Regions from separate parts of the Cupriavidus necator N-1 genome, predicted to be linked through region 4. Evidence: predicted binding sites of a transcription regulator. Region 4 holds the regulator's gene; each other region holds the start of a gene.
The links. Region 4 encodes sigma-54, which starts transcription at its own class of promoters, with help from an activator protein. Its sites were predicted from a motif close to TGGCANGNAANCTGCTTT; they were not measured.
Positions count from the first base shown of each region.

Region 1 (2,201 bases), 650 kb from region 4:
GTCCGGTGCCTTGAAGGTCTGGCCGTACATGGCGGCGCGCACCTTGTCGGTGTCGGTGGTGCCGGCCTTCTTCACGGCCTGCGCCCACATGTGAATGCCGACGTAGGTGGCTTCCATCGGATCGTTGGTCACGCGTTTGTCGCCGCCGGGCAGATTGTTGGCCTTGACCCATGCCGCCCACTGCTTGCGGAAGGCATCGTTCTCGGGGTTCTTGACCGACATGAAGTAGTTCCATGCGGCCAGGTGGCCCACCAGCGGCTTGGTATCGATGCCGCGCAGTTCCTCTTCACCCACCGAGAACGCCACCACCGGCACGTCCTTGGCCTTCAGCCCGGCGTTGCCCAGCTCCTTGTAGAACGGCACGTTGGAGTCGCCGTTGATAGTGGAGATCACCGCGGTCTTGCCGCCCTGCGAGAACTTCTTGATATTGGCGACGATGGTCTGGTAGTCGCTGTGGCCGAACGGGGTGTAGACCTCTTCGATGTCCTTGTCGGCCACGCCCTTGCTCTTCAGGAAGGCGCGCAGGATCTTGTTGGTGGTGCGCGGGTAGACGTAGTCCGTGCCCAGCAGGTAGAAGCGCTTGGCGCCGCCGCCTTCCTTACTCATCAGGTATTCCACCGCCGGGATCGCCTGCTGGTTGGGCGCTGCACCGGTGTAGAAGACGTTCTTCGACATCTCTTCGCCTTCATACTGCACCGGGTAGAACAGCAGCGAGTTCAGTTCCTCATAGACCGGGAGCACCGACTTGCGCGACACCGAGGTCCAGCAGCCGAAGGTCACTGCGACCTTGTCCTTGGTGATCAGCTGGCGCGCCTTTTCCGCGAACAGCGGCCAGTTCGAGGCCGGGTCCACCACCACCGGCTCCAGCTTGCGTCCCAGCACGCCGCCGCTCTTGTTGATCTCATCAATGGTCATCAGGGCCACGTCCTTCAGCGACGTCTCCGAAATGGCCATGGTGCCGGACAGCGAATGCAGGATGCCGACCTTGATCGGCTCCTTGGACTGCGCCAGCGCCAGCGGGCTGGTACCGATCATCGCCGCGGCGGCTATCGCCGACAGCTTCAGCATGTCACGTCGTTGCATTTTGCAGCTCCCGTTTATGGTGTTGGTCAGGGACTACGCTCCCCGGGTGATGCTTCTGCAACTAGCGTGCCATGGAGGCAAACGGCCTGATACCCACCGCGCCGGCGGCAGACGGCCTGCTGGCGCGGCGCGCAGGCGCTACCGCTGCCGGCGATCGCGTATCCGCACCAGGGCAGTGCGGGCGGCGCGCGCACCACTCCCGTGCATCGGTGCAATTCCGTGCGGGCGGCATGCGAAAGGCGCCAGGCGCTGCGCGCCCCGCACCAGGGCCGGGCACCATGCCCCAAGGCTGGCATGGGCAAAAAAAAGGGCCCCTTCCGGGGCCCCGCTTTCGATGCCAGGACGCTGGGTCCTTACATCACCATCATGTTGGCGTTCAGGTTGTGCATGATCCACAGCGAACCCGCCACCACGATCACCAGGATCAGCGCGGTGAACAGCAGCGCGATCACGTTGCTGCGCTGCTCAGACGACGTGTCCAGGTGCAGGAAGTACTTCAGGTGGACCAGCATCTGGACCACGGCCATGCCGAGGATGATCCAGAGGATGGTGCCCTTGTCCATGCTGCCGTCCATCACAAGCTTAAACGGGATCACGGTCAGGATCACGGCCAGGATGAAGCCGATCGCGTACGACTTGAAGCTGGCGTGGGTGTCGTGGCCCGCGTGCGAATCGTGCGAGTCGTGGGCGCCGTGCGCCGCCGGTGCGTTGTGTTGTGCCATCACAGATGTCCCATCAGGTAGACCACGGTAAACACGCCGATCCAGACCACGTCCAGGAAGTGCCAGAACAGCGACAGGCAGGTCAGGCGCTTGGTCAGGGTCGGGGTGATGCCCTTCTTCGACAGTTGCCACATCAGCACGATCATCCACAGCATGCCGCTGGCAACGTGCAGGCCGTGGGTGCCGACCAGGGTGAAGAATGACGACAGGAACGCGCTGCGGCCCGGGCCGGCACCTTCGGCGATCAGGTGATGGAACTCGTTGATTTCCATCGCCATGAAGGCCAGGCCCAGCAGGAACGTGACGCCGAGCCACACCTGCACGCGGCTCAGGCTGCGGTTCTGCAGCGAGATCATCGCCATGCCGTACGTGATCGAGGAGAACAGCAGGATGAAG
Region 1 is NC_015726.1:1,041,602-1,043,802, reverse strand. It holds gene urtA (urea ABC transporter substrate-binding protein) at 1-1,083, opposite strand, end outside; gene cyoD (cytochrome o ubiquinol oxidase subunit IV) at 1,437-1,805, opposite strand; gene cyoC (cytochrome o ubiquinol oxidase subunit III) at 1,805-2,201, opposite strand, start outside.
Region 1: a site for sigma-54 is predicted at 1,138-1,155, ahead of urtA (urea ABC transporter substrate-binding protein). Genes of this name have one in related genera too.

Region 2 (2,201 bases), on a different replicon from region 4:
CAAGGACCCGGACGACTACAAGACGCAGCCGACCGGGAATGCGGGCGGGCGGATTGCTTGCGGCGTGGTGGCGGCTTCGTGATCGCGTCACAAACGGCCGGCGGGCTTTGACAAGCCCACCGGTGTTCTCCCTCGGCAGCGACAATCACTCGCTGCCTCAATACCCCTTGAAATTCGCATTCACCCGCTGCCGCAGGTAATCCCCCGCGCTGATCGGCGGATACTTGCCGCCGGGCCCTTCGATCATCGCACTGCGGTTGGCCTGGCAGAAGAACGCCATGCTGTAGCGCGGACCCATGTATTCATCCGGCGCGGGATTGCGCACGCGGTGGAAGTTCGACGGCAGCCGGTCGTCGCTCCAGCGCATCAGCATGTCGCCGATATTGCAGGTGATGACTTCCTCGTCCGGCTCGATCGGGGTCCATGCCTGCGCCTCCATCTCCTTGCCGGGGCAGACCTGCAGGCCGCCCTGGCCGGGGCGCTGGAACAGCAGCGTCAGGCAATCGAAATCCGTATGCGCGCCAGCGCGCCAGAGGTCCAGCTTGTCGCGCAGTTCGGGCGGGATCGCGTAGTAGTGCAGCAGCCGCAGCGTACTTTGGTAGTCCGGCGCCCGCGGATCGTGCGCCTGCGTGAAGAAGTCGCTGGCAAAGCCGAGCTTGCCGGCAAAGCACGACAGCACCTTCATGCCCACCTCCCAGCATTGCGCCTCGAAGGCAAGCATGGTGGCGCGGAAGCCTTCCAGTTCGTCATCGCCGGGCCACAGCCCGGCCATATGCGGGCGCGTGATCTGGTAGGACTCCTTCTGGTCCGGGGTGCCGGTCGAGGGGCGCACCTGCGCGCGGCTTTCCCAGCCGGCGTTGTTGGCCTTCTGCAGCGGGTATTGCGCCTTGACGGCGTCGGACAGCGCGAAGAAGTGCTCGGTCATGGCGAAGGCTTCGCGCACCCTGGCCAGGTCGATGCCGTGGTTGGCGATCTGGAAGAAGCCGACGTCGACCGATGCCTTCCACAGTTCATCGGCGATTTGCGCCTTGCGCCGCGCGTAGTCGGACAGGTCGATGCGGCGGATCTCGCGCTGGCGGGTTTCCGAACCGAACGCGCCCATGCGCGATTCGCGGTGGAGTTCGGCCAGGGCGTAGGCGGTGTCTGGTTGGCTCATGGTGTTCCTTGTGCAATGCGGGTCAGGGATTGGCCCCTCGCCGGCACAGGCAGACCACCCATGGCAACGCACGCCGGGACAACGCGCTCCTGAGGTCGCCTGTGCCAGCCTGCGCGATGGCGAGGGGCACGGACTTCAAGAGCAATTCCCGGCCATCCGGCGTGCGTCTGCGACGCGCCGCGGGGATGGTGAACGCTTCTACTCTTGCTTGAGGTTATGCAGGTTCCGGGCCAGGGGTTTTGCACCGGGATCGCAGCATTGCGCCGGGGATTGCGCTGTGATGGCGCATGCCGGGCAACGGCTTGGTGCATGGCGCCGCGCAGCGCCCGGCACGGATCCTGCTGAAACCGCTACGGAGTAGAAGCGTTCAGCGGCACGCCGCCCGGAAATTGCTCCCGATGATGTGCACGGTCCCCGCGCATGCCCTGGCCGCATGCCGGCGCGGCGTGGTGCCGGTGTCTCGGGAGGCCACGCTCTCCTTCTGCACCCGCGCCAGCCGCCCGCGCACGCATCGTCCAGTGACATTCGTTCCGGAGAAAGACATGCGTCGCCGTTCCTTCCTGCGCGCCACTGGCGCCACCGCCCTGCTTGCCGCCGCCCCGTTCGCGGTGCCCCATGTCCGCGCGGCGGGCTCGCTGCAGAAGTTCAAGTTCAATCTCGGCTGGAAGGTGGAAGCCTCGGGCGCGGGGTTCCTGCTGGCGCACCAGCGCGGCTACTACAAGGACGCCGGGCTCGACGTCACCATCGATACTGGCAACGGCTCGGCTTCGGCCATCAGCCTGGTCGCGGGCGGCGCCTATGACTGCGCCTCGGCCGACCTGGCGGCGATGATCGAATTCAACACCACCAACCCGTCCGCCGCGCTCAAGGCGGTGGCCATCCAGTACGACCTGAATCCGAACGCGATCCTGGTGCGCAAGGGCAGCGGCATCGTCAGGCCCGCGGACCTGGCCGGCAAGTCCATCCTGGGCCAGCCGTTCAATGCCTCGCGCAAGCTGTTCCCTGTCTTCGCCAGGGCGCAGGGCTTCGACCCCGGCGGCGTGAA
Region 2 is NC_015723.1:1,140,998-1,143,198, reverse strand. It holds gene CNE_RS23335 (superoxide dismutase family protein) at 1-82, shown strand, start outside; gene CNE_RS23330 (isopenicillin N synthase family dioxygenase) at 158-1,156, opposite strand; gene CNE_RS23325 (ABC transporter substrate-binding protein) at 1,699-2,201, shown strand, end outside.
Region 2: a site for sigma-54 is predicted at 1,372-1,389, ahead of CNE_RS23330 (isopenicillin N synthase family dioxygenase). Genes of this name have one in related genera too.

Region 3 (2,201 bases), on a different replicon from region 4:
TTCGCGCCCGAGCGAGCAGCGCCTGGTGGCGCTGACCCGCAGCGGCGGCCTGCTGTACCTGAGCGTGCTGCCGCCCGCGCTGCGCTGGCAGGCGCCGCCCGCCGAAACGCAGGTGGAGATGCCGGCTGCGCTGGCAGCACTGACCGGCGGCGATGCCGCGCTGCAGCAGCAGTTGCAGCGCGCGGCGCGCCTGGTCGATTCGCCCATCAACCTGCTGATCCACGGCGAGACCGGCAGCGGCAAGGAGTTCCTGGCCAAGGCGCTGCATCTTGCCAGCGCGCGCCGCGGCGGGCCGTTCGTAGCGGTGAACTGCGCGGCGATCCCTGAAACCTTGATTGAAAGCGAATTGTTCGGCCACCTGCCCAACAGCTTCTCCGGCGCAGGCCCGCGCGGCAAGCGCGGCCTGATCCAGGAGGCCGACGGCGGCACGCTGTTCCTGGACGAGATCGGCGACATGCCGCGCGAGCTGCAGTCGCGGCTGCTGCGCGTGCTGGCCGAGGGCGAAGTGCTGCCTGTCGGCGCCGCGCGGCCGGTGCCGGTGCGGCTGCGGGTCATCTCCGCCACGCACCACAGCCTGGAGCAACTGGTGGCCGACGGGCGCTTCCGCGAGGACCTGTACTACCGCCTCAACGGCGCGCGCTTTACGCTGCCGCCGCTGCGTGCGCGCACCGACCTGGACTGGCTGGTCCGCAAGCTGCTGCAGGAAGGGGGCGCAGAAGGCGGCGAGATCACGCTGTCGCCCGCGGCACGCGAGCGGCTGCACCGCCACCGCTGGCCCGGCAACCTGCGCGAACTGCGCAACGTGCTGGAGTACGCGCGCGCGGTCTGCGCCGACGGCTATATCGATGTGCCGGACCTGCCTGACAGCCTGGCGGGACCCGCTCCGTCCGCCGCCCTGCCGCAGCCAGGGCCCGCCCAGTCACCCGCTGCCGCGCCGTTCGATCCGCACCAGTTGCCGCCGGAAGGCATGCTGCTGATGCAATACCTGCGCGCCTCCGGCTGGAACCTGAGCGCGGTCGCGCGGCAGATCGGCGTCAGCCGCATGACGCTGTACCGCCGCATGGAGCGCTACGGCATCCAGTCGCCCAACCGGCGCGACGGCGGCCCAGAGCCCACCGACGCATAAGCCGGCAGGCAGCACGGCGCACGCGCGCCATCCCTGCGATACGGTTGTCCATCCCCTGTACACCTGCGCTGTGACACCTGTCACAGCGCAGCGTCGCTTTTGCCCTTCCGCCTCGGGGTAATCCCTCGGATCCGACCCCGCTGATACCCCTGTTTCCCCGGTTTTCACTGCCTGCGCGCACTGGCACGGCCATTGCAAATACGCTTGGCAAGACAACGACAACAGGAGACAGGCAATGGGGCACGCAGCAGGCGCCAGCGCGCAGATCGCGCCAGTGGTCGGCATCATCGCCAACCCGATTTCCGCGCGCGATATCCGCCGCGTGATCGCCAACGCCAACAGCCTGCAGCTGGCCGACCGCGTCAATATCGTGCTGCGCCTGCTGGCCGCGCTGGCGTCCTGCGGCGTGGAGCGCGTGCTGATGATGCCCGACCGCGAAGGCCTGCGCGTCATGCTGGCGCGGCACCTGGCACGCCGGCAGGGGCCGGACTCGGGGCTACCCGCGGTCGACTACCTTGACATGCCGGTCACCGCGCGCGTTGACGACACCCTGCGCGCCGCGCGCTGCATGGCCGATGCGGGCGTGGCCGCCATCATCGTGCTGGGCGGCGACGGCACCCACCGCGCGGTGGTGCGCGAGTGCGGCGCGGTGCCGATCGCGGGCCTGTCGACCGGCACCAACAATGCCTACCCCGAAATGCGCGAACCCACCATCATCGGGCTGGCCACCGGCCTCTATGCCACGGGCCGCATTCCCCCTGCGCAGGCGCTGGCGTCGAACAAGCGGCTCGACATCGTCATCCGCGACGGCAACGGCGGCTTTCGCCGCGATATTGCGCTGGTGGATGCGGTGATCTCGCACGAGCACTTCATCGGCGCGCGCGCCTTGTGGAAGACCGACACGCTTGCCGCCGTCTACGTGTCCTTTGCCGACCCCGAGGCCATCGGCCTGTCATCCATCGCCGGGCTGCTGGAGCCGGTGGGCCGGCGCGAAGAGGGCGGCCTCGCGATCGAGCTGGCCGCCCCCGGCGAAGGCGAATTCGACCTGTGCGCGCCGATCGCACCCGGCCTGATG
Region 3 is NC_015723.1:147,024-149,224, forward strand. It holds gene CNE_RS18740 (sigma-54-dependent Fis family transcriptional regulator) at 1-1,126, shown strand, start outside; gene CNE_RS18745 (ATP-NAD kinase family protein) at 1,362-2,201, shown strand, end outside.
Region 3: a site for sigma-54 is predicted at 1,308-1,325, ahead of CNE_RS18745 (ATP-NAD kinase family protein). Genes of this name have one in related genera too.

Region 4 (2,201 bases):
ACCTGCAGATCGCGCACCTGCGCAACAACCCGGCGCTGTCGCTGTCGGGCGGCGAGCGCCGCCGTGTGGAAATCGCGCGCGCGCTGGCGTCGTCGCCGCGCTTCATCCTGCTGGACGAACCCTTCGCCGGCGTGGACCCGATCGCCGTGGGCGAGATCCAACGCATCGTCAGTTTCCTCAAGGCACGCAATATCGGCGTGCTGATCACCGACCACAACGTGCGCGAGACGCTCGGCATCTGCGACCACGCCTACATCATCAGCGAAGGCACGGTGCTGGCCGCGGGCCAGCCCGAGGAAATCATCGCCAATGATGCAGTGCGGCGCGTCTACCTGGGCGAGAACTTCCGCATGTGACTTAACGGCCTGCCCGCGAGCGGCAGGCCTCTTCGCGGGTGCGCGTGGGCCCTCCCACAGCCAGCGGCGATCGGACCGCATAAGCGATAGCAATTTCCGTTCCAACAACGGAAAGATGCGCATAGAATAGCTCGCATGAAACCGTCGCTACAGCTCCGTCTTTCCCAGCATCTGGCCCTGACCCCGCAACTGCAGCAGTCGATCCGGCTGCTGCAGCTCTCCACGCTGGAACTGCAGCAAGAGGTCGAACAGGCGCTGACGGAAAACCCGCTGCTCGAGCGCGAGAACGACTGGATCGAAAGCCCGCTGCGCGTGGCGGCCGACGGCTCGGTCAACCTGCAGAGCGCACCGGCGCCCGCCCCGGCTGAGCCCCAGGGCAATGGCGAGGCTCGCGCCGACGGCGCGGGTGACGACGACAGCTATGGCGACAGCGGCAACGGCGACGACTACGGCAGCGGCGACTGGAGCCTGGACGACTTTGCCCGCCGCCCCCAGGGCGACGAGGATGAAAAAACGCCGATGCAGCTGCGCGAGGCCGAGCCCACGCTGCGCGAGTACCTGATGGAGCAGCTCACGCCGCTGAAGATCTCGGCGCGCGACAAAGGCCTGGCCATCTTCCTGATCGAATCGCTCGACGACGATGGCTACCTGAGCGCATCGCTTGAGGAGATCTGCACGGAGTTGCCGGAAGAACTCGAGTTCGAGATCGACGAAGTCCACGCCATCCTCACGCTGCTGCAGAGTTTCGACCCGCCCGGCGTGGGTGCGCGCAACGCCGCCGAGTGCCTGGCCCTGCAGTTGCGACGCCTGACGCACCCGCAACGCGAACTGGCGCTGAACATCGTTAGCAATCACCTGGAGTTGCTCGCAGTACGCGACTACACGCGGCTGAAGAAGGCGCTGCAGGTAGATGAAGTGGCACTGAAGTCCGCACACGAACTGATCCGCTCGCTGGCGCCCTACCCCGGCCATGCGTACAGCCGCCCGGAAGCGGATTTCGTGGTGCCGGACGTGTTCGTGCGCAAGGGTGGCGGCGGCTGGATCGCGCAGCTCAATCCGGATGTGATGCCGAGGCTGCGCATCAACGATATGTATGCCCAAATCCTGCGTGGCGCGAAGGGTGAGTCCGGCACGGCCGGACTGCAGCAAAAGCTGCAAGAGGCGCGCTGGCTGATCAAGAACATCCAGCAAAGGTTCGACACAATCCTGCGTGTCTCGCAGGCCATTGTCGAGCGTCAAAAGAACTTTTTCAGTCACGGCGAAATCGCCATGCGCCCCTTGGTTTTGCGGGAGATTGCCGATACACTGGGTTTACACGAGTCAACCATCTCCCGGGTGACGACCAATAAATACATGGCAACGCCGATGGGTACTTTCGAACTGAAGTACTTCTTCGGCAGCCACGTGTCCACCGAAACCGGTGGCGCGGCTTCATCAACGGCCATCCGCGCCTTGATCAAGCAACTGATAGGAGCCGAAGACCCGAGGAATCCCCTTTCCGACAGTCGCATTGCCGAACTGCTGGGTGAGCAAGGCTTTGTTGTTGCGCGCCGCACTGTTGCCAAGTATCGCGAAGCCCTGAAGATCCCCGCAGTCAATCTCCGCAAGTCTTTGTAGCCGAGCCCACCGCCTGCCTGGTGAGGCTCTTTCAGAAGGAGAAGCGCTATGAACTTCAAGATCAGTGGACACCACCTGGACATCACGCCCCCTCTGCGTGAGTACGTGGAAACGAAGCTGGAGCGAATCGTCAGGCATTTCGATCAGGTCATTGGCGTTAGCGTGCTGCTCTCTGTCGACAACCACAAGGAAAAGGACCGGCGTCAGTACGCGGAAATTAATCTACAT
Region 4 is NC_015726.1:396,501-398,701, reverse strand. It holds gene lptB (LPS export ABC transporter ATP-binding protein) at 1-356, shown strand, start outside; gene CNE_RS01980 (RNA polymerase factor sigma-54) at 492-1,973, shown strand; gene hpf (ribosome hibernation-promoting factor, HPF/YfiA family) at 2,022-2,201, shown strand, end outside.